Regions from separate parts of the Enterobacter sp. JS8-1 genome, predicted to be linked through region 4. Evidence: predicted binding sites of a transcription regulator. Region 4 holds the regulator's gene; each other region holds the start of a gene.
What was found. Region 4 encodes CRP, which controls carbon source genes, mostly activating them, when cyclic AMP is high. Its sites were predicted from a motif close to ATGTGANNNNNNTCACAT; they were not measured.
Positions count from the first base shown of each region.

Region 1: the regulator CRP is predicted to act here: its motif matches at 2,793-2,810, upstream of azuC (stress response protein AzuC).
Region 2: the regulator CRP is predicted to act here: its motif matches at 3,639-3,656, upstream of ACOQH0_RS22260 (PTS mannitol transporter subunit IICBA).
Region 3: the regulator CRP is predicted to act here: its motif matches at 3,867-3,884, upstream of ACOQH0_RS11175 (sugar transporter).

Region 1 covers NZ_CP185805.1:2,919,109-2,925,006, reverse strand. The annotation lists gene tyrP (tyrosine transporter TyrP) at 1-520, opposite strand, end outside; gene ftnA (non-heme ferritin) at 733-1,230, opposite strand; gene yecR (YecR family lipoprotein) at 1,433-1,771, opposite strand; gene ACOQH0_RS13895 (RpiB/LacA/LacB family sugar-phosphate isomerase) at 2,019-2,657, shown strand; gene azuC (stress response protein AzuC) at 2,892-2,975, shown strand; gene ACOQH0_RS13885 (DUF2766 family protein) at 3,083-3,334, shown strand; gene ACOQH0_RS13880 (anaerobic C4-dicarboxylate transporter) at 3,375-4,718, opposite strand; gene ACOQH0_RS13875 (non-heme ferritin-like protein) at 4,868-5,371, opposite strand; gene ACOQH0_RS13870 (DJ-1 family glyoxalase III) at 5,878-5,898, shown strand, end outside.
Region 2 covers NZ_CP185805.1:4,661,759-4,667,656, forward strand. The annotation lists gene selA (L-seryl-tRNA(Sec) selenium transferase) at 1-955, opposite strand, end outside; gene ACOQH0_RS22245 (glutathione S-transferase) at 1,058-1,666, opposite strand; gene ACOQH0_RS22250 (HlyD family secretion protein) at 1,758-2,894, opposite strand; gene ACOQH0_RS22255 (DUF3302 domain-containing protein) at 2,897-3,253, opposite strand; gene ACOQH0_RS22260 (PTS mannitol transporter subunit IICBA) at 3,915-5,822, shown strand.
Region 3 covers NZ_CP185805.1:2,354,091-2,359,988, forward strand. The annotation lists gene eamA (O-acetylserine/cysteine exporter) at 1-459, shown strand, start outside; gene marB (multiple antibiotic resistance protein MarB) at 497-715, opposite strand; gene marA (MDR efflux pump AcrAB transcriptional activator MarA) at 747-1,127, opposite strand; gene marR (multiple antibiotic resistance transcriptional regulator MarR) at 1,148-1,582, opposite strand; gene ACOQH0_RS11170 (MarC family NAAT transporter) at 1,839-2,504, shown strand; gene ACOQH0_RS11175 (sugar transporter) at 2,600-3,796, opposite strand; gene ACOQH0_RS11180 (PhzF family phenazine biosynthesis protein) at 3,968-4,756, shown strand; gene ACOQH0_RS11185 (PhzF family phenazine biosynthesis protein) at 4,776-5,567, shown strand; gene ACOQH0_RS11190 (SDR family NAD(P)-dependent oxidoreductase) at 5,564-5,898, opposite strand, start outside.
Region 4 covers NZ_CP185805.1:4,416,718-4,422,615, reverse strand. The annotation lists gene argD (bifunctional acetylornithine/succinyldiaminopimelate transaminase) at 1-347, shown strand, start outside; gene ACOQH0_RS21180 (YccS/YhfK family putative transporter) at 344-2,431, opposite strand; gene crp (cAMP-activated global transcriptional regulator CRP) at 2,489-3,121, opposite strand; gene ACOQH0_RS21170 (OsmC family protein) at 3,433-3,837, shown strand; gene ACOQH0_RS21165 (phosphoribulokinase) at 3,904-4,773, opposite strand; gene ACOQH0_RS21160 (YheU family protein) at 4,804-5,022, opposite strand; gene ACOQH0_RS21155 (hydrolase) at 5,019-5,898, opposite strand, start outside.

The sequences.
Region 1 (5,898 bases), 1.5 Mb from region 4:
GCAGGTTAATCTTGTGAACGTGCGGCGCAAGCAGAACCAGCATCACAACCAGGAAAATAATCTTGGCGCTGAACAGAAAGCGGTTAAACAGATCGACAAGCGATGTGCCAATACACACCACGCCGCCGCCGATGAGCGCGAAGAAGACCGCGCCTGTGCCGGGCGTAATGTGTGTACCAAACCCGTCATTGACGCTGGACGCGATCAGCTCTCCGGCTCCGCTAATGTAGGCAGCCGTCAGGGCGTACATCAGGAACATCATGCTAAAGCCTGTAACCCACTGGCCATAACGTCCCAGGTAGCGTGCAGCCAGCGAACCTAAACCCGTGTCTGCAGGGACGTGCTGATAAACCTCCAGTAACAGCAGAGCGGTGTAACACATCAACGCCCAGAGTGTGGCGAGAAACAATAACGTTACGCCAAATCCGACGCCTGCGGCCGCCAACGGCATGGCTAGCATTCCTGCGCCAATCGTCGTTCCTGCGACGATGAAAATACTTCCCAGAGCTCTGTTTTTCACGCTTTCCTCTACAACGATTCTTAATCGCGACCTAATCTGCGGCGCAGAGTAAGGGAAAAGCGTGAACTCGTCAAATCACCGTTACAACCCGTGTAATTTTAAGTTTACGCTTTGGCGAGGGGCAAACATCTGTTGAACGGTGAGGCGAAGGGGAGAGGTAATAAGTAGAGGGGGTATTAAAACGGTGCTGAGGGTTCAGCACCGTGTGGGAATTAATTCTGCGTATCGAGTGTCGCCAGTTCTTTATCAATAAAGTAAAGACCTTCACCTGATTTACCGGCCAGAGACAATTTATCCAGCACAGATTTAAACAGTTTTTCTTCTTCGTGTTGCTCAGCAACGTACCATTGCAGGAAATTAAAGGTCGGATAATCCTGGCTGGTCATTGCAGCATGAACCAGTTCATTAATTTTCTGGGTGATCAGCTGTTCGTGCTCGTATGTGGCGCGGAACAGTTCATCAAGAGAACCGTATTCAGCAACCGGAGAGGCGACCGTATCAATGCGCGGCAGGCTGCCCGTATCCGTCAGATAATCAAAGAGACGCTGCATGTGCGTCATCTCTTCCTGTGCGTGACGACGCAGAAACGCGGCGGCACCTTCAAAGCTGTGATAGCTGCACCAGGCGCTCATCTGCTGGTAAAGAAGGGATGAATAAAGCTCAAGGTTCATTTGAGCATTGAGCTTGTCGATCATTTCAGTTTTCAGCATGGTGGCGCTCCGGTTTATTATTTCTGGTTCACAATGAGCGACACTATAATTTGTTATTTAATTATTTGCAAAACGTAAAATAAATATTTGTTTATTTAAAAATACGAATGGGAATAACACGCATTGGCACGTTTTATATTTATTAATGAGAATTGTTTGTGTTCTTAATTAAAAAGACTGCCAGCTCTGCTGGCAGACGACATTAATACCATGGATTCGTGACGTTAGGATTCACGGCGTAGCCCATGCATTTATACTGAATGGTCACGCTCTCGTTCAGGCACAGCGATCCGCTAATCAGGGTACAGGTTTTGACAGGCTGACCATAGGCGGAGGCGGTGGCATATCCCATGCCCTGACAGGCTTTCACTGCGGTGCCGTTATTCACATACGCATCGGAATGGGCGTTTTGCAGCATGGCCTGGCCGTAGTCGAGGCGGACAACTCCGTTGGGGGCGTCAAGGTGACTGACCTCCGCCTGACGGTTAACGTTGCATCCCGCGAGAAGCAGGATCGTTCCGGCGATGAATACTCTTTTCATGGTTCACTCTGCGTGAAGAGGGAAATACGCTATTTTAGCTTCAACGGTTCCAGTCAATGCCTCGAATAGCCCGAGGATCAACCCTTTCTCTTCGCAACGAACAGCATCAGGTCACGAAACTGTGAGCGCAATTGCGTTTTTTAAAACGCATTTTCACTTAATTTGAAAGAGTGTTTGTTTGATAGTAAGGTTAAGGGGATAAGGTATTCACCGCGGGCTTGTCCGCCACACATTCAGGAGAGACACGATGAAAATTGCGCTGATGATGGAAAACAGCCAGGCAGCTAAAAATCCCATCATCCTTAATGAGCTAAAAGCCGTTGCCGATGAAAAAGGCTTCCCGGTGTATAACGTCGGGATGAGCGACGAGAACGACCACCATCTTACCTATATCCATCTGGGCATTATGGCGAGCATTCTGCTGAATTCCAGAGCCGTGGATTTTGTCGTGACCGGCTGCGGTACCGGCCAGGGGGCGCTGATGTCGCTGAATATCCATCCGGGCGTGATTTGCGGCTATTGCATCGATCCTGCTGACGCCTTCCTGTTTGCGCAGATCAACAACGGTAACGCGCTGTCCCTGCCATTTGCCAAAGGCTTTGGCTGGGGCGCTGAATTGAACGTGCGCTTTATCTTTGAGAAAGCCTTCACGGGCCGTAACGGCGAGGGGTATCCGCCAGAGCGTAAAGAGCCTCAGGTGCGTAACGCGGGGATCCTGAATCAGGTGAAAGCGGCGGTGGTAAAAGAAAATTACCTTGATACCCTGCGCGCAATCGATCCTGAACTGGTGAAAACCGCCGTATCCGGTCACCGCTTCCAGCAGTGTTTCTTTGAAAACTGCCAGGATAAAGAAATCGAAGCCTTCGTTCGGGGGATTGTTGGCTAACAGCATGTGATGACATCCATAACTTTCCTGGCGTATCAAAATTTTTTATAAAATTTTACTGGAATTTATATGGGCGTAACTCGTGGATTTTGCGGCTTTTTTCGTAACATTGTTGTAGCACTGGTGGATTTATTGGTGTGATGTTCGTCACAAAATGATTGATTTTTGTGATGGTGGTCATATTATAAGCGCATTGACAATAACACCTGCATAACACGTTACTGGAGCAACATAATGAAACTGCGCAAAATCCTGAAAAGCATGTGGGCTAACTACTGCACGACTTTCAAAGACGTCCCACCGGGTGCGATGTTCTGATAAAAAAACCTGCTTCGGCAGGTTTTTTTATGCCTGCGGGCGACGAGAAAGAGATGAAAGGGCGCGCGGTTTGCTACTATGGCGGCCTTTAACTAAGGAGAAACCCCATGTCACAAAACCTGAGCGCCGATCAGGAACTGGTCTCTGACGTCGTTGCCTGTCAGCTGGTTATTAAGCAAATCCTTGATGTGATTGACGTTATCGCGCCTGTCGAAGTGCGTGAAAAAATGTCGACCCAGCTGAAAAACATCGATTTTACCAGCCATCCGGCGGCAGCCGATCCGGTTACGCTTCGCGCCATTCAGAAAGCCATCGCACTGATTGAGCTGCGATTCACCCCGCAGGGCGAGTCTCACTAAGCCGTGAAACGGGCGACCCTGTCAGTCGCCCGAGATACTGTCAGAAGAAGGTCTGGACCAGCAGGTAGCTCGCCGCACAGGCGCAGCTCACGCCGATCAGCCCCGGCAGGATGAAGCTGTGGTTGATGATAAATTTGCCGATGCGGGTGGTGCCTGAACGGTCAAAGCCGATGCAGGCCAGATCGCTGGGGTAGGTCGGTAAGACAAAGTAGCCGTAGGAGGCCGGGAAGAAGGCGATCAGCATTTTCGGATCGATGCCCAGCATTAACCCCATCGGCGCAACCGCAGTTAACGCCGCCGCCTGGCTGTTCACCAGTTTAGAAACCAGAAACAGTACAATGGCATAGGTCCACGGGTGGCTTTTCACGACCCCTTCCAGCGCCATTTTCAGTTCATCCAGATGCGCCTGGAAAAAGGTATCGCTCATCCACGCCACGCCAAACACCGAGAAGATCGCAACCATTCCCGCTTTAAACACTGCACCGTTCGAGATAGCAGAGGCATTCACCTTGCAGGCCATTAGCATGACAGCACCGGCAATCAGCATCATCATCTGAATGACCAGGTTCATCGAAAGCGCCGCCATTTTGCCTTTTACCTCAAAAGCAGGGCGCAATTCAGGCAGGGCACCGAGCAGCACCACGATGGCAATCCCGGTGAAGAAGATCCAGGTGGACCAGTAGGCCTGTTTCGGGAAGCGCTGATTCATGAGCGTTTCCGTGCTGCCATAGATAAATTCCCGCTGTTTCGGATCTTTCAGCTTTTCCTGAAACTCTACGTCATCCGCTAAATCTTTGCCGCGACGTAAACTCCACAGGGCCGCAATCGCCACCCCAAACAGCGAGGCAGGGACGGATACGGCGAGGATCTCCAGGATCCCCCACGCGTGACCCATTCCGTGCTGTGCGCCGAGAATCGACACCAGCGACACAACCGCGACCGATACAGGCGAGGCGGTGATGGCCATTTGCGAAGCCACGGAGGCTACCGCCATGGGGCGTTCCGGGCGGATCCCTTTTTTCAGCGCAATATCGGCAATGATGGGGAACATGGTGTAAACCACGTGGCCCGTGCCGCACAGAAAGGTCAGCATCCAGGTGGTGAAGGGGGCGAGGAGCGTGATGTGCTGCGGATGTTTGCGCAACAGACGCTCGGCGAACTGCATCATCACGTTCAGACCACCGGCAGTCTGCAGGGTGGCCGCACAGCCAATCACCGCGAGAATGGTCAGCATCACGTCAACCGGCGGTTTGCCGGGTTGAAGCCCAAAAATGAAGCTCAGAATAAACAGGCCAATACCGCTTATTAGCCCCAGTCCCATCCCGCCGAAGCGGGTCCCGACCAGCAGACAGGCAATAACAACTATAAACTCAATGGTGATCATGATGCTCCCTCGTCAAACATTATGTAATTAAATAAATCATTACACGATGTAGGGTTATTCATTGGGAGCAAGATCTGATTTGTTAAATCTCAGACAAAGCAGGAGGTTGTGGGAGGAACCTGCCCCGGTCAGGAGCAGGTCAGTCGCGCTCAGTGGCGCTGAACGGTGACAATGTCGAGCAGATGACGGTCAGTCTGCTCCGGGCATAAACCGGCATGCTTCGCATTGCGGAGTTCGTCCGCAAGCGTTTTGAGCAGCGTACCGTCCTGCTGCTGCTCTTTGTCCATATCGCGCAGGAATTTCAGGGTAATGCTGTCGTGCTGCGCTTTGGCTTCATCAGCCAGTTTGCTGAGTGTGCTGCAGCGCTGTTCATACTCTTCAAGCGTTTTCTGGAACAATTCTTCCAGCGAAGAGTAGTTATCGTCGATCGTGTCCAGGGCCTTTACGATAGGGTTCGCCCCTACAGCTTTCAGAAAGTTAAAGACGCGCATCATATGCGTGACGTTACTTTGCGCCTGAGTACGAAAGAACGTGGCTGAACCATTAAGACTGTTTTCGGAGCACCACGCGCTCAAATGCAGGTGCAAATTGGAGGCGTAGAACTCCAGGTTCATTTGGGCATTCAGTTTTTGCATCATCGTTTGGGTAGTCATACTCATATCCTTATTGACTGTGGGACGTGATGTCCGCAGCTAAACCTGACCCGGCAGGTACATAAAATCACATGGCAGAAGGCAATTCTGCATTGACGGAAGTTGACCGAATATTCACATCCTGTGTTCGATATAAATAAGCATACCCTTGTCTCTGGATTAAGAAAACTCTTAATCCGCCCGTATTTACCATAGATTACAAATTTTAATATAGTACAGAATCTCAAACAGATAGATATAAATTAATACATCACTAAGTGATTGATTTTAAGGTATATTAATATATTTATTGCTCTGGATGTACAGCGTTAAGTAGTCTGGTAACAGAATATTCTGCGAATAGAACAAATATGCATGATTAATTCAAAATATATTCTATGGGCGCAAAGTTGCGCTAAATCAATTTTTGCAAAAATGACGGTAATGTGATCTCCATGCAGGATTGTTCCTGATGACTCTGTGAAAATGAAACAGTGTTTTAATGTATTCCATTCACTGAGGTTAACATGGCCAACGTTGCGGTGCTG
Region 2 (5,898 bases), 250 kb from region 4:
GTGGATGTTGCTGCAGCTGGGCTATCAGCTCGCGCTTGCCGACGATAATCCCCGCCTGCGGCCCGCCCAGCAGTTTGTCGCCGGAGAAGCTTACCAGGCTCACGCCAGCGGCAATCATCTGCTGCGGCATGGGCTCTTTTGGCAGACCGAACTGGCTTAAATCCACCAGCGAACCGCTGCCGAGATCGGCAATCACCGGGACACTCAGCTCGTGACCCATCGCCGCCAGTTCCGCTTCATCAACGGTTTTGGTAAAGCCTTCTATATGGTAATTGCTGGTGTGGACCTTCATCAGCAGCGCGGTATTTTCATTCACCGCCGCGCGGTAGTCTTTCGCATGCGTGCGGTTGGTCGTGCCGACCTCATGCAGCGTACAGCCCGCCTGGCGCATCACGTCCGGAATGCGAAACGCTCCGCCAATCTCCACCAGCTCGCCGCGGGAAACCACCACCTCTTTGCCGCTGGCGGTCGCCGCCAGCATCAGCAGTACCGCTGCCGCGTTGTTATTTACAATGCAGGCATCTTCCGCCCCGGTCAGTTGGCATAGCAGTTCCGCCAGCGCCCGATCGCGGTGACCGCGCCCCGCGCCGTCCAGATCGTACTCCAGCGTCACCGGCGAGCGCATAGCCTGCACCACCGCCGCGACCGCCTCTTCAGCCTGTTGCGCGCGCCCCAGGTTGGTATGCAGCACGGTCCCCGTCAGGTTGATGACCGGCCGTAACGCGCTTTGCGTTTTCTCTCCCAGCCTTCTCTGCGCTTCTTCCCCCCACTGCTCACACCAGGCGGGCAGCGCATTTTCAGCCTGAATATGGCGCCGGGCTTCGTCCTGAAGCTGGCGTAGCATGTCGACCGTCGCGGTATGACCGAACTGTTCCAGAACGGTTTGAATACGCGGTTCGCGAAGCAGACGATCGGTGGCAGGAATTTGGCTGTAGAGGGAATGATGAGTAGTCATAATGCGCCCGGCGAGTAAATATCTTCCCCCCTCCCGACGGGAGAGGGAGTTAACATGTGGCGGGATTGTACCGCCTCCTGGCGGGAAGTGTTATATCCCGCGTCAAGCCTTTGGCGGTTCGGTACGGGCAAAGCTCTCGCGCTGACAAAGCGTTTCCGCGAGCTTAACCAGCAACGGACGGTTGACGCACCATCCCGGGGAAACGTGGCGGAAGTTGAGATAACCAATGGCACAAACGATGGCAATGGTTGCCAAATCCACGCTATCGACCTGAATTTTTCCTTCCCGAATGAGCTGCTCGCACATGTCCAGGCTGCGGTTGATTTTTTCACGCTGGCGCAGCAGCTCCGTTTCCGACTGCTGGGCGACAGGCCGTGCCAGCTCCCGCACGGAGGTTAACGCCGCATCCATGATGCCATCTGCCAGCGCTTCGATTTGCTTCATGGCCAGCGCCGCTTTTGGATCGGCCGGCAGCATGGCTGGCGCAACGCCGAGTTGTTCGACGTATTCCGCAATTATCGGCGAATCAAACCAGCATTCACCCTCATCGGTCACCAGTGCAGGGACTTTGCCCAACGGATTGTACTGCGCAACGCCATTTTCGGCGCTGTAGGGCTGTTCATTGACGAATTCAAATTCAATCCCTTTCTCCAGAAGGAGAATCGAGATTTTACGCACGAAGGGACTGGTATAGCTGCCGATGAGTTTCATTGCCTGCTCCTGAATGCTCACAAAGAGGTCAGTATGGATCAAGCAGCGAAAAAAGGCAGGTATGCTTATCGCATTCCTGCCTCGGGAGAGATTAGTGATCGAGGTAGAGGTAGTGCATCCAGCTGGTCATACGTAACAGGACCTTACGCATTACCGAGACATGGGCGAAGTGGTCGGAATAGACCGCCACCTGGGCGTAGATACCATCAGGCAGCGCATCAACGTCCGCGTTTGGCTCCAGTTCGATAAGCGCCTGCACGCCATCGGTGCCCGGTACGACCGTCAGCGCCTGCAGCGCGCCCTGCGCCTGGTAAGTCCCTCCCGGCACCACCGGCAGGACGCTGGTAAGTTTACCGGTGAACACCTGGCCCGGCAGTGCGTTAAACACCACTTCCGCTTCGTCGCCCGGTTTCAAACGCAGTAACGAGTTCTGGCGGAACTGCGCCACGATTTGACGTTTCTGTTCAGGAATGAACACCATTACCGGACGCAGCGGCAGCGCGGCGGCGTACGTACCCGGACGGATCAGCACCTGGGTGATATACCCATTGCTTGGCGCACGCACCACGGTCTGATCGAGGTTATAGGTGGCTTCCGCCAGCTGCGCGCGAAGAGAAGCAATCTGCGACTGTTCGCCATTTACCATGCTGTCTAACTGGCTTTGAATCTGCGTTTGTTCGGCAACGGAGCCTTTCACCATCGCATCCTGTGCCAGGTAGTTCTGACGCGCGTTGTCGATATCGCTTTCAGAGAACGGATTCACCTTCGCCTGGCTGCCTTTCAGGTAGCGCTGATAATCTTTAAACAGACGATCGCGTTCAGCGGACACGCGTGTCGTATTCGCGACCGCTTCCGAGAGCTGTGCTTTCAGATTGTCGATATTGTGCGTGGCAGTCACCAGGTCTGCCTTCAGCCGGTCGACGCGTGCCTGATAGCGGCCCGGATCCAGTTTAAATAACACTTCGCCTTTTTTAATAAGCTGGTTATTTTTATCGGTCACTTCCGTGACTATTCCCGTCACCTGCGGCGTGATCGGAATGGAAATAACCGCCTTTTGCGCCGTAAAGGTATACGGGTGGTTATAATTCATTAATAAGATAAGGCCCGCGACAATAAATACCCCACCCAGGGTTGCGGTGGCGAGCGTCCATTGGTTGACCGGAATACGAAATATTTTAAAGATGGCCCATGCAAAGGCCACATAGGTCAGAATAATCAACAAATCCATGATCAGCGCTCCAGCGTATTTTTATCGGAAGCGGGTTGCACTGCGGCCAGTTTTTGCTCGAGTTCGGCTACGCGTTGGGTCAGAGCATCCATACCCGGCACCTCATCCGGTTTTGAGATATGGTTCTGCATACCCCAGCCGCGATCTTCCCGATACAACGTGGCCCATATCCACAGAAACGGCCAAATGGCATGGAGCGTAAACAGGCTTATCCACCCCGCCGTATGGATAGCATCGGCATGGGGATGGTTACGTTTTTTCGCCATATTATAAGGGATGTCATGAATAGCGATGATTCCGTAAAACAGAACCAGGAACACAAAAATCAATACACCCAGCGCAAAATAGTTGAGAAACATATTCTCCTCACTTAAACAACGTCAACTCATTAAATTAATAAAACAGTACGCGGCCTAATTAGTTTATTTTTAAACAAAAGAGCAATGCTTGTTATTTCAAAGGCGGGGAGTATCGGTTTTTATAATATCTCCATGCAAGTTTATAAGCGTGTCAAAATATATCCTGAATAATAATATACTTAACCTTACATTATGAGCGTAATCTACCTTTTCCTTTTTCGCCATACCACATCTTCAAAGTGGTTTTTTAGCTTTCCGTGTTGCTTGCTTTCATCCTGGCGTCGAATGGCAAAGCAAAGTTTGCCAGGGATCACATGCAGACAAATCTGCATAAAAATATTTTGTGAATCCAGTCACATCTCAGAAACAAACAGGCGGCGTCCAAATGTGATATTAATCACAAAACAAGGGTGATTTTGCTTCTTTTCTACGCGCTGTATTTATTTTACACACTGATTTTGTGATGGAGATCACTTCATTATTCGCCCCACCCCCTACATTTACGTGACTGAGATCACACAAATTTTCGCTGTCTGGACAGTTGAACGATTCAGTGCCAGATTTCACAGCATCAGAACAGGGCCCGGCTACCTCTGCCGCCGCACATTAACAATAAACCTCGGGCCGCAAGCCTAAGCGTAAACAGAAGAAGGGGTGTTTTATGTCATCCGATTTCAAGATCAAAGTTCAAAGCTTTGGTCGTTTCCTCAGCAATATGGTGATGCCAAATATCGGCGCGTTTATCGCGTGGGGTATCATCACTGCATTATTCATTCCGACAGGGTGGTTGCCTAACGAAACGCTGGCGAAGCTTGTTGGTCCAATGATTACCTATCTGCTGCCGCTGCTCATCGGTTTCACCGGTGGTCGTCTGGTCGGCGGTGACCGTGGTGGCGTCGTGGGTGCCATCACCACCATGGGTGTTATCGTCGGTGCGGATATGCCGATGTTCCTCGGCGCGATGATTGCCGGTCCTCTGGGCGGCTGGGCGATTAAGAAATTCGACGTCTGGGTTGATGGCAAGATCAAATCCGGCTTCGAAATGCTGGTGAACAACTTCTCTGCGGGCATCATCGGGATGATCCTCGCGATTCTGGCGTTCATGGGCATTGGCCCTGCGGTTGAAGTGCTGTCCAAAATTCTGGCAGCAGGCGTTAACTTCATGGTTGCGCACGACATGCTGCCGCTGGCGTCTATCTTTGTTGAACCGGCGAAAATCCTGTTCCTCAACAACGCCATCAACCACGGTATCTTCTCACCGCTGGGTATTCAGCAGTCCCATGACCTCGGTAAGTCCATCTTCTTCCTGATTGAAGCGAACCCGGGTCCGGGTATGGGCGTTCTGCTGGCGTACATGTTCTTTGGTCGCGGCAGCGCTAAGCAGTCTGCGGGCGGCGCGGCTATCATTCACTTCCTGGGCGGTATCCACGAAATTTACTTCCCGTACGTGCTGATGAACCCACGTCTGATCCTGGCCGTTATCCTCGGCGGTATGACGGGTGTGTTCACGCTGAGCGTGCTGGGCGGTGGTCTGGTTTCTCCAGCGTCTCCGGGCTCTATCCTGGCGGTACTGGCGATGACGCCAAAAGGGGCTTACTTCGCTAACATCGCGGCGATCTGTGCGGCGATGGCGGTCTCCTTCGTGGTGGCGTCTATCCTGCTGAAAACCAGCAAAGTGAAAGAAGACGACGATATCGAAGCGGCAACCCGTCGTATGCACGACATGAAAGCGGAATCCAAAGGCGCTACCCCGCTGGCCGCTGGCGATGTCTCTAACGACCTGAGCCACGTGCGTAAAATCATCGTTGCCTGTGACGCCGGTATGGGCTCCAGCGCAATGGGTGCAGGCGTGCTGCGTAAGAAAGTACAGGATGCGGGTCTGACCAATATCTCTGTCACTAACAGCGCGATTAACAGCCTGCCGCCGGACGTTGACCTGGTTATCACGCACCGCGATCTGACCGAACGCGCCATGCGTCAGGTGCCTCAGGCGCAGCACATTTCGCTGACTAACTTCCTCGACAGCGGCCTGTACACCAGCCTGACAGAGCGTCTGGTTGCGGCCCAGCGTCACGAAGATAACGAAGTCAAAGTGCGTAGCAGCCTGCAGGACAGCTTCGACGAGAGCAATGCTCACCTGTTCAAACTGGGTGCGGAAAACATCTTCCTCGGTCGTACCGCGACCAACAAGGAAGAAGCGATTCGCTTTGCCGGTGAGCAGCTGGTGAAAGGGGGCTACGTTCAGCCAGAATACGTTGACGCAATGCTGGAACGTGAAAAACTGACCCCAACCTACCTGGGTGAATCCATCGCGGTTCCGCACGGTACGGTTGAAGCAAAAGACCGCGTGCTGAAAACGGGCGTGGTGTTCTGTCAGTACCCTGACGGCGTGCGCTTCGGCGAAGAAGAAGATGACATCGCCCGTCTGGTGATTGGTATTGCCGCACGCAACAACGAGCACATTCAGGTGATTACCAGCCTGACCAACGCGCTGGACGATGAGTCTGTTATCGAGCGCCTGGCACAGACTGAAAGCGTTGAAGAAGTTCTGGCACTGCTGAACAAGTAAGTTCCAACTATTCCCTCTCCCTTTGGGAGAGGGTTAGGGTGAGGGAAAAGCCTCACCCCAGCCCTCTCGGGTAAAA
Region 3 (5,898 bases), 2.1 Mb from region 4:
ACGCTGGCGGCGGGGCTTAGCTGGGCCTGCGGAAACATCTTCAACAAGCTGATTATGCAGCATGAGGCGCGCCCGGCGGTGATGTCTCTGGTGGTGTGGAGTGCGCTGATCCCTGTTATCCCGTTTCTGGCGGCATCGTTTATTCTGGACGGCCCGGATCTGATGCTGAAAAGCCTGGTCGAGATCGATCTCACGACTATCCTGTCGCTGATTTATCTGGCGTTCGTCGCCACGATTATCGGCTATGGCATTTGGGGTTCGCTGCTGGGTCGCTACGAAACCTGGCGGGTGGCGCCACTGTCTCTGCTGGTACCCGTGGTGGGGCTGGCCAGCGCGGCGTTGCTGCTGGATGAAAAACTCAGCGCGCTGCAGCTCTTTGGCGCGGTGCTGATCATGGGTGGACTCTACATCAATGTGTTTGGTTTGCGCGTGCGTCGGGCGACGCGAGTACGGAATTAGGGCACAAAAAAGCCCCGCAGAGGCGGGGCAAAACGAATCAGAAGCCGTGCTGATTGTAATACGGCACGCCTAATTCGTCGGATTTGTCGCTACCAGCCCCCATATGGTTGAAATCAAAAGGTGACTGGTCATGTGCTGACGGCAAAATCATCGTGTCACGATTATTTTGCTGCGTTGCACTGGGCGTTTGCTCCGCGAAGGTCTGGCTGGAAAACAGCACCAGCAAGGCGAGGGCGGCGGAGACGGTAACTTTCATGATTTCCTCGGTACGTCTTTACAGGCGTTGTTTAACTACAGTGTTTTAACGGATAGAGATATCGGGATTCACCCGGCATGCTGGTGATACGATACTTATGAGGCGGCACATCAAAGTAGTTCTTAAACGTGCGCGTCAGGGTTTGTTGCGATTCAAATCCGTAACGCTCCGCCAGATAAAGGATCGGCTCATTGCTTTCTTTCAGTTTTTGGGCAATCTCCGTCAGCTTGCGGCTGCGAATATATTGACCTAATGAATGACCGGTCTCTTTTTTGAACATCCGTTGCAGGTGCCATTTTGAGTAACCTGAACGCTCTGACACTTTTTCAAGGGAGAGCGGCGATTCCAGGTTGTCCTCGATCCAGTCCAAAATGCTATGAATGGTGATAGCGTCAGTATTGCGTCTGGACATCGTCATACCTCTTTTTCTGTTTACGGCAGTATTTTCTTAAGCAAAAGCTCAAGCGTTGCCACTTCATCTGCCGTTAAGTTTTTTGTTAGTTCCTGATGCAGTGTTTGTCCTACGAGTTGATGACATTGCTCACACATGGCCGCGCCGTCGCTGGTCAGTTTGATCAGCACGCCGCGTTTGTCATTCGGGTTAGGGCTTCGTTCTATCCATCCTTTGCAGACGAGACGATCCAGCATGCGGGTTAATGCACCCAGATCGACAGAGAGCACCTTTTTCAGCTCAACCGGCGTGATACACACTTCGCAGCGAATGGAACACAGCACTTTGAACTGTGTTGCGGTGATATCCAGCGGTGACAGATAGTCATTGAGCAGGCGATCTTTTTTCTGGTTAACCATGTGAATAAGACGGCCCAGTGGAATGATGTCGTTAAAGAGATCGCTGGTACTTTTCACAATGGTTGCCCTGGCAAGTAGTTTAGTCACGGCAGATATTATTGCTCAGGCAAGTATAAGTCAACTGAATGAATCGACGGATGCCACGAATTGCTAAAACGTTTCATGAACTTTTTTTGAGTGCTTTCAAATCATATACATAACGCAGGGTTATCATTGCAGTGAGAAAATAATGGTTACGTTGTGGTCATGGCTGAATGTCACACTTTCACCCTATAATTGCGGGGATGAATATGGATAAGGACAACGACGCACTATGTTGGATTTGATTAAAGCAATTGGCCTCGGGCTGGTGGTGTTGCTGCCGCTGGCGAACCCGTTAACGACGGTGGCGCTGTTTCTGGGGCTGGCAGGGAACATGAACAGCGCAGAGCGCAATCATCAGTCGATGATGGCCTCTGTCTATGTGTTTGCCATCATGATGGTGGCTTATTATGCCGGACAGCTTGTGATGAACACCTTTGGGATTTCGATTCCCGGCCTGCGTATCGCCGGGGGGCTGATTGTGGCCTTTATCGGGTTCCGTATGCTGTTCCCCGCGCAAAAAGCGCATGAATCACCGGAAGCGACCAGCAAATCCGAAGAGCTGGAAACAGAGCCCAGCGCGAATATTGCTTTTGTCCCGTTAGCGATGCCGAGTACGGCGGGGCCGGGAACGATTGCGATGATCATCAGCTCCGCCTCAACGGTGCGTGATAGCTCCACCTTCCCGGACTGGGTGCTGACGGTTGCGCCACCGCTGATTTTCGCGCTTATCGGTATTATCGTGTGGGCATCCCTGCGCAGTTCCGGCGCGATTATGCGCTGGGTAGGAAAGGGCGGGATTGAAGCGATTTCCCGTCTGATGGGTTTCCTGCTGGTGTGTATGGGCGTGCAGTTTATTATTAACGGCGTGCTGGAAATTATTAAGACCTACCACTGAGGTCATTGCCGGGTGGCGGCTTCGCCTTACCCGGCCTACAAAAAGACGGATTTCGTAGGCCGGGTAAGCGCAGCGCCACCCGGCACAAACAAACCTCACCCGTGCTGGCCCTGTTCCTCGAGCGCCACCGGCCATTTACGGAAAATCAGCAGCGACCAGATAAGCGCCACCAGCGCAGGGATCGCCCCCAGATAGCCAATCGCCGACATCGACACATGCAGGCTAATCTGATTTCCCAGCAGCGCGCCCGCCCCAATCCCCAGATTGAAAATTCCCGAGAAGAGCGACATAGCGACGTCCGTGGCATCCGGTGCCAGCGCCAGCACTTTCACCTGCATGCCCAGACCGATGATCATGATTGCTACGCCCCAAAACAGGCTGAGGATCGCCAGATGACTTTCGCTGCCCGCGGCAGGCATCAGCAACAGCAGGCACGCCAGCAGCAGGCCAATGGCACTGCTCACCAGCGTAGACGCATGCTGGTTGCCGAGCTTACCAAACAGAATACTGCCGATAATGCCCGCGCCGCCCAGAATCAGCAGCAGAACCGTGGCGAAATTGGCGCTAAAGCCCGCCACAACCTGCACAAACGGCTCAATGTAGCTGTAGGCCGTGTAATGGGCGGTTACCACAATCACCGTAAGCAAATAAATGCTCATCAGCGCCGGGCGACGCATCAACAGCGGCAGGCTTTTCAGCGAGCCGGAATGTTCGCTCGGCAATGTTGGCAGCAGCTTGATGAGGCAGACCAGTGTGATCAGCGCCCCCATGCCGATGGCAAAGAAGGTGGTACGCCAGCCGAAGTATTGCCCGACAATACGACCAATAGGCAGGCCGAGCACCATCGCCAGCGCGGTACCGGTGGCAATCAGGCTCAGCGCCTGCGCGCGTTTCCCCGCCGGTGCCAGGCGAATAGCGAGCGACGCGGTAATCGACCAAAACACCGCATGGGCAAAGGCAATACCGATGCGGCTAACGACCAGCACCGTAAAATTCCACGCCATAAATGACAGCACATGGCTGGCGATGAAGACCACAAACAGGCCAATCAGCAGCTTTCGCCGCTCCATCTGGCTGGTCAGCAGCATAAACGGCAGCGACATCAGCGCCACCACCCAGGCGTAGATGGTCAACATAATGCCCACCTGCGCCGTCTCCATCTGGAAGCTGTCGGCTATGTCAGACAGCAGCCCAACCGGAACAAATTCAGTGGTATTGAAAATAAACGCAGCGATGGCGAGCGTGACCACACGTAGCCACGCGACCCTGCGGGAAACCGTGTTTGTTGTCATAAAGATGTCTGGGATTGATTAACGATGAGGAGACGATCTTAAAGCTTTAAACGGCGAAAACTCAACCATAATGTGACCTTAATCACAAAATTTACCGTACCACAGCGGTAGCGGCGGGCGAGGTTTTCCGTGAAGATAAAGAACAACATAACGATAACAGGCGGTAAGTCGATGCAGGAGATTGATTTTTACCTGGTAGATGCGTTTAGTGATACCTCATTTGGTGGCAATCCGGCGGCGGTTTGCCCGCTAAAGGCATGGCTACCGGATGAGACGTTACTCAGCATGGCGCAGCAGCATAACCAGTCCGAAACCGCGTTCTTCGTGTGCAGTAAAGGCGGGATTGAGCTGCGCTGGTTTACCACCTTAACCGAGGTCAATCTCTGCGGGCACGCGACGCTTGCCGCTGCGTATGTGCTGTTTAACGAGCTGGACTACCCGGACTCGCGCATTCACTTTGAGACCGCCTCGGGCCGCCTGACGGTCAGCCGGGAAGGTGACTGGATGACGCTCGATTTCCCGGCCTGTCCGACGCAGGAATTGACCCCGCCGCCAGAGATGCTCGCCGCGCTGGGGATCAACCGCTACGTTGAGGCCCGAAAGGGGCGCGCCTGGGTGGTGGTGCTGGAAAATCGTGAGCAGGTGGAAGCCGTGACGCCAAACTATTCCGCGATGACGCCAGGTGAACACAAGGTTGCCGTCACCGCGCGTGGGGAGGGTGAGTACGATTTCGTCAGCCGCTTCTTCTCACCAGGGGTTGCCGTACCTGAAGATCCTGTCACCGGCTCTGCGCATACGATGCTCATTCCTTACTGGAGTGAAACGCTGGGAAAAACGACGCTGTTTGCGCGTCAGGTTTCGGCCCGTGGCGGTGATGTGCGCTGCGAACTGAAAGGCTCGCGCGTGATGATGAGCGGCCAGGCATCATTATATTTGAAAGGCACAGTATTTCTGCGCTAGAAAAAAAGAGGAAGAGACCATGCAGGAAATTGATTTTTATCTGGTAGATGCCTTCAGCGACAGGGCGTTCGGTGGTAATGCGGCGGCGGTTTGCCCGCTGGAAGAGTGGCTTCCGGATGAGACGCTGCTCAACATGGCGAAGCAGCATAACCAGTCGGAAACGGCCTTCTTCGTGCGTACGGATAACGGCTTCGAGCTGCGCTGGTTTACCACGCTTGATGAAATTAACCTCTGCGGACATGCGACGCTGGCGGCATCCCACGTCATTTTTGAATATCTCGACTACCCGCATACCGAAATCACCTTCTCGACGCGTTTTGTTGGCGACCTGACGGTGAAGCGCAACGGAGACTGGCTGACGCTCAATTTCCCGGCATGGTCGACGGAGGTTGTCGACAATCCGCCCGCGTTACTCTTCAGCGCGCTGGGCATCCGCGGTGCACAAGAGATCCGCGCAGGGCGCGATTACATGGTGGTGCTGGAAAGCCAGCAGCAGGTAGAAGCCTTAACGCCGGAAATCGCGGCAATGATCCCGCTGGATAAAATGGTCTGCGTCACGGCACCGGGGGACTCGTATGACTTTGTCAGCCGCTTCTTCTGTCCGGGTGACGGCGTGCCGGAAGATCCGGTGACGGGATCGGCGCACAGCATGTTGATTCCGTACTGGAGCGAAAAACTGGGTAAAACGTCACTGAATGCCCGCCAGGTGTCAGCCCGTGGCGGGGATCTGCGCTGCGAGTTAAAGGGTGACCGCGTGCTGATTGGCGGGCAGGCGACGCTGTATCTGAAAGGGCGGATCTTTTTGCGCTAGCTGAGCGATGCGCCGCCGCAGATCGCAATCTCTTGCCCGGTAATGGCGGCGGCCTCTTCGCTCAACAGGAAGTTGACCAACCCGGCGACCTCTTCTGGCCTGATAAGCCTCCCTAACGGCGGACATTTCGGCGGGGAGGTTTCCCGCCCCGGCGAACTGAGCATTGGCGTTTGGGTAGCACCGGGAGCGACCACGTTCGCAGTAATCCCTCGTGGGGCCAGTTCGGCAGCCCAGCTTCTGATCATCCCAACCATTGCCGCTTTGGTGGCGACATACTGGGAACGTCCGGCTGCGCCGCGTGACGTTCTGCTGCCTATCGCCACCAACCGTC
Region 4 (5,898 bases):
GCGCCGTGGCGGGTGCCGCGTTTGATATTATCAATACGCCTGAGGTGCTGAACGGCGTTAGCGCGAAGCGTGAGCTGTTCGTGAAGCATCTTCAGCAGATTAACGATGAATATGATGTTTTCAGCGAGATCCGCGGCATGGGGCTGCTGATTGGCGCCGAGCTGAAGCCGCAGTTCAAAGGCCGCGCGCGTGATTTCCTGCACGCCGCCGCGCACGAAGGGGTGATGGTGCTCAATGCCGGACCTGACGTGATGCGCTTTGCGCCGTCGCTGGTGGTGGAAGATAAAGATATTGAGGACGGGTTAACCCGCTTTGCCGCGGCGGTCGCGAAGATCGTTAAAGGCTAATACTCGGTTCGCTTTAACCGGCGCGTTAACCAAATCCCGTGATGCGGGCGCTGACGCCATGCCACTGATGAAATGGTGTGCATGGTGTTCAAATGCCCCAGAACGCGCTGCAGATGCTGCTCAAGGGTGCTCATCGGCCCGTGGGTCAGCGTTTCAGGCGCTTCCAGAATATTCGAATCTCCCGATTCACCCGGCGAGTCATACTCCAGACGCTGCTGACACCTCTGCAACGCAATTTCACACGACTGCAAATAGCGCTGCGCCAGATCCGGCGTCAGCATCGTGTGCTCGCGCGCCAGCGTGGTCATGGCGTTAATGTGCTCGACGATAAACTGGCTGTGTGTCACCCACAGCTTCATGTCTGCAAGATAGTGCGAGTTAAACCCCGGCTCCTGCATCGCCTGATTGAGCGAGTTAAACAGCGCGTTGTGCGCCTGGTTGACCTTCATCCGCTGATACGCCAGCGGGGAGGGCTGCGGATCGTCGCTGAGGATCAGGCGAATGGCCTGCTGGTCGGCTTCCAGCGCGTCATGGGCGTTCTGCCTGAGCAATCCGCTCTGCCACTGCGGCCACAGCCAGACCATACCGCCGAAGGCAATCAGGCAGCCAATCAGTGTATCGACCAGACGAGCCACGATAAACTGCTCGCCGTTGAGCGTGAGCAGCTGCAGGGTGTACACCGCCGTGACCGTAAAGCCCACCATCGCCCAGCCGTAATTTTTACGGATGATCAGATAGCTCACCATGGTGATCGCCAGCATCCCGACCAGCGTATAGCCTTCCGGCACGTGGAAGTGAAGCGTCACGCCCGCAATAATCAGCCCGGCTAGCGTTCCGCCAGCCCGGTGGAAGATACGCACTCGCGTGGCCCCGTAGCCGTTCTGCGTGACAAACAGCACGGTCATTAAGATCCAGTAGGGTTTAGGCAGGTGCAGCGCCATGCCCATCAGGCTGGCAATGCTCAGCATCACGCTTATCCGCGCCGCGTTGCGCAGGGCGGCGGATTTCAGTGACAGATAGCTTTTGAGCGCAGGCAGCAGCGGCAGACGTTTCTGCTTATCCGCCATCAGGTCGCGGGGATAAAGCGGGCGCTGCGTACGCAACACGCGGGCGATACGGCTGAAGTGCCAGGCGGCAAACTGGCCTACCGGGTTATCCGGATGCTGACGGGCGATTTTCTCCAGCGCGCCGAGCTGTTTATCCATGTTAAAACGCGTGGGGTAGCGGTGATAGAGAATATCGTCAGCCAGTACCCTAAGCCGCGCGGCGACGGTCTGGGCGTTCCAGCGGATCACTGCTTCTGCATGGCTGCGCTCTACCAGCTTTTGTACCTCCTGCGGGTGGTGAAGGCTAACGGAGATATGCTCCTGCAGGTCCAGCCCCACCTGGAAAGTGCGCAGCAGCCGTTTGTATTCGTGGTTCTTGTTGGCGGCAAGCATGTGCAGCTGCTGGTAGCACTGGCTAATCAGGTCGACAACCTTTTGCTGGCGCGTCAGCAGCGGCGGCAGGGATTTCTCCGGGTCGGTATGTTGGGTGAGCAGGGTGTATTTGGCTTCACAGTAATCCGCAAGCTGCACATAGAGCAGGCTCAGGGATTCACGCAGCGGCTGTTCCCGCCAGAGCCAAAACCAGAACCAGTTAAACACCCCGTACCAGAGCGTGCCAAGGGCGTAGATCAGCAGCGGCTCCCACACCGGCATATTCCCGGCGAGGCTCAGGGTGAAGATAGCCGCAATCAGCGAGGCGGGCAGCAGGCGCGCGTGCAGCGAACTGATTTCCGCCGTCACGCCAAGCGTCATCGCCAGCACGGTCAGGATCAGGGGCAGAGGGATATCACGGGCAAGCAGGAGCTGTACGGCGAGACTACAGCCAGCAAACAGACAGCCACCGATAATCAGGCGTTTGAAAAAGCGCTTATGCGGCGTGTCCAGACCGGCAATGTTGCAGCAGGCGGGCACGAGGGAAAACAGCAGACCTTGCTGGAGGTGTCCGAGGATCAGGCCCACGGCCACAGGAAGGCACAACACCAGCGTTTGTCGCAGTGCGTAGTTAACTTCCGGGTGATAGATCAGCCTGCGCCACATGAGGAGTAGAGACAAAAACGGCGTGACACCTTGCGATGGCACGCCGTTTGAGCGGAATTAACGCGTTCCGTAAACCACGATGGTTTTACCGTGGGCGGAGATCAGGTTCTGGTCTTCCAGCATTTTCAGGATACGACCCACTGTTTCACGGGAGCAACCGACGATCTGACCAATTTCCTGGCGGGTAATTTTAATTTGCATGCCGTCAGGGTGGGTCATGGCGTCTGGCTGTTTTGCCAGGTTCAGCAGGGTCTGCGCGATACGGCCGGTTACGTCCAGGAAGGCGAGGTTACCCACTTTCTCAGACGTCACCTGCAGACGGCGCGCCATCTGGGAAGAAAGACGCATCAGGATGTCAGGATTAACCTGAATCAGCTGACGGAATTTCTTGTAAGAAATTTCAGCCACTTCACATGCTGTCTTTGCACGAACCCAGGCGCTACGTTCCTGGCCCTCTTCAAACAGGCCCAGTTCACCGATGAAATCGCCCTGGTTCAGATAAGAAAGGATCATCTCTTTCCCTTCTTCATCTTTGATCAGCACTGCCACCGAGCCTTTAACGATGTAATACAACGTTTCCGCTTTTTCACCCTGGTGAATCAGCGTGCTCTTCGATGGGTACTTATGAATGTGGCAATGAGACAAGAACCATTCGAGAGTCGGGTCTGTTTGCGGTTTGCCAAGCACCATGCGCTGTTATCCTCTGTTATAAGCTGTCACCAGAGTCATAAGATGCATCCGGACTCTGGGGTTGCAATCGAATTCTTACCCATACCCTGGGAAGTCGGCTGTCGTAACGTTTCGCAGCCAGTAAAGTTTGATGTCCTCTGCATACATGTGTAACGTCAATGTATTACTGTAGCATCCAGAGTGTTTTAGCATAGCTTTTGCCGCGTGTCTCCTGGTGTCTCGCTTCAGCATGATGCAGGTCGCCTTCCGTTGCGAGAAATGTAATGCACGCGTAATCTGTCACCAAAAATGCAACGTTGGAGTTAATGAATATGCAAGCGCGTGTCAAATGGGTTGAAGGTTTAACGTTCCTGGGCGAATCCGCTTCTGGACATCAGATTTTGATGGACGGTAACTCCGGCGACAAAGCCCCAAGCCCGATGGAGATGGTGCTGATGGCGGCGGGCGGATGCAGTGCAATTGACGTGGTGTCGATTTTGCAAAAAGGTCGCCATGATGTGACCGATTGCGAAGTGAAGCTTACTTCCGAACGTCGCGAAGAGGCGCCACGCCTGTTCACGCACATTAATCTGCACTTTATCGTGACCGGTAAAGAACTGAAAGATGCCGCAGTATCACGCGCCGTAGACCTTTCTGCGGAGAAATATTGCTCTGTGGCGTTAATGCTGGAGAAAGCGGTAAAAATCACGCATTCGTATGAAGTGATCGAGGCTTAATTATTGGGGCATCGTGCGTGTTGATGCCCTCACCCTAACCCTCTCCCACAGGGAGAGGGAACATGTTTACGCGATCTGCTTCCCTTCCATCAGCCGCTGGACCAGCGGCGTCATAATTAACTCCATCGCCAGCCCCATTTTTCCGCCCGGCACCACCAACGTATTCATGTGCGAAATAAACGAGCCCTGCAGCATCGCCAGCAGCCAGGGGTAATCAATGCCTTCGAGATTGCGGAAATGGATGACGACAAAGCTCTCATCCAGCGACGGGATCGTTTTGGCCGCAAACGGGTTGGAGGTATCCACCGTCGGCACGCGCTGGAAGTTGATGTGGGTGCGGGAGAACTGCGGCGTCAGGAAGTTGATGTAATCCTCCATGGAGCGCACGACGGAATCCATCACCGCTTCGCGAGAATGCCCGCGCTCGCTCATGTCACGCGTCAGCTTCTGGATCCATTCAAGGTTAACAATCGGCACCACGCCGACCAGCAGATCCACGTGACGCGCGACGTCGTGTTGAGGCGTGACCACGCCGCCGTGTAGCCCTTCGTAAAACAGCACGTCGGTCGGCTCCGGCAGCGGCTGCCACGGGGTGAACGTCCCCGGCACCTGATTCCAGGGAACCGCTTCGTCGTAGGTGTGCAGGTATTTGCGGGACTGCCCGGTCCCGCTCTGCCCGTATTCGCGGAAGGTTTGTTCCAGCAGGCTGAAATCGTTGGCTTCCGGCCCGAAATAGCTGATGTGTTTGCCCAGATCGCGCGCCTTGCGGATGGCCATGTCCATTTCCGGGCGCGTATAGCGGTGAAAGCTATCGCCCTCCACTTCTGCCGCCCGGAGATTCAGCTGTGCGAAAATCTTGCGAAAGGCGAGGCTGGTGGTGGTGGTACCCGCACCACTTGAGCCCGTTACGGCAATAACCGGATGTCTGGCAGACATAGCAACTCCCTGACTGGAAAGGTTTACAGATCAGCCGTGAAACGCGTTGCGGTGCATGATATTGATCGTCTCATGCAGTTCGGACCACACCAGCACCACGTCGCCACTTTTCAGCTGGCGCTTAACATCGCTGACCTTTTGTTCGAGCGAACGTTCTTGTTCACCATAATCGGTGCCTTCACGTAATACAAAGCTTTCAATCAGATTATCGAGCGTTTCGGGAGCGAGATCCTGCCAGGGGATAATCATTTTTTACCGTCCAGAAAAGAGGTGAGCCAGTCAGGGATGCGGGTTTCCAGCCACATTTTCGGCCTGCGTAGCGTGCCGCCAACAAAGCCGACGTGCCCGCCGTACTCGGTGAGCTGATACTGCACGTTAGCCGGTAAATGCTCCGGTGCCGGAATGGAGTGATGATCCATAAACGGATCGTCTTTGGCGTGGATAATCAGCGTCGGCGTGGTGATTTGATTCAACAGCGGCATGGCGCTGCACTGACGGTAATAGTCAATCGCATCGGCAAAACCGTGGATCTTCGAGGTAATCAGATCGTCAAACTCGCGCAGACGCTTCACGCGCTTAAGCTGCTGCAGGCTAACCGGCAGGGTATCAGGGTAGGCCTTCAGCTTGCGCGCGGCGTTGGCCTTCAGCAGGTTGAGCAGGTAGCGCTGATAGACGCGGGAAAACCCTTTCTCCATATGGTAGCTGCACTGCTCGAGCATAAAGGGAGCGGAGACAATAACAGCGGCATCCAGCGGGACTGCATCACTTTCTTTCGCCAGCAGGCAGGCCAGCATATTGCCGCCCAGCGAATAGCCCACAGCCGCCGTTGGCACCGTGCCAAAATTATCTCTCAGCCAGTGTAAGAACCAGGTGCCGTCTTCGGTTTCGCCGGAGTGGTAAATACGCTTCTGGCGATTCGGCTCGCCGCTGCAGCCGCGAAAATGCATCACCACCGCCAGCCAGCCGCGGGCTTTCGCCGCCTCGATTAAACCGTGGGCGTAGGGACTGTGCAGGCTGCCTTCCAGACCATGAAACACCACCAGGCGAGGTTTGTGTCGGGCCTGCTCCGGCGCTTCGCTCCAGGCGAGATCTAAAAAGTCGCCGTCCGGCAAATCCAGGCGCTGC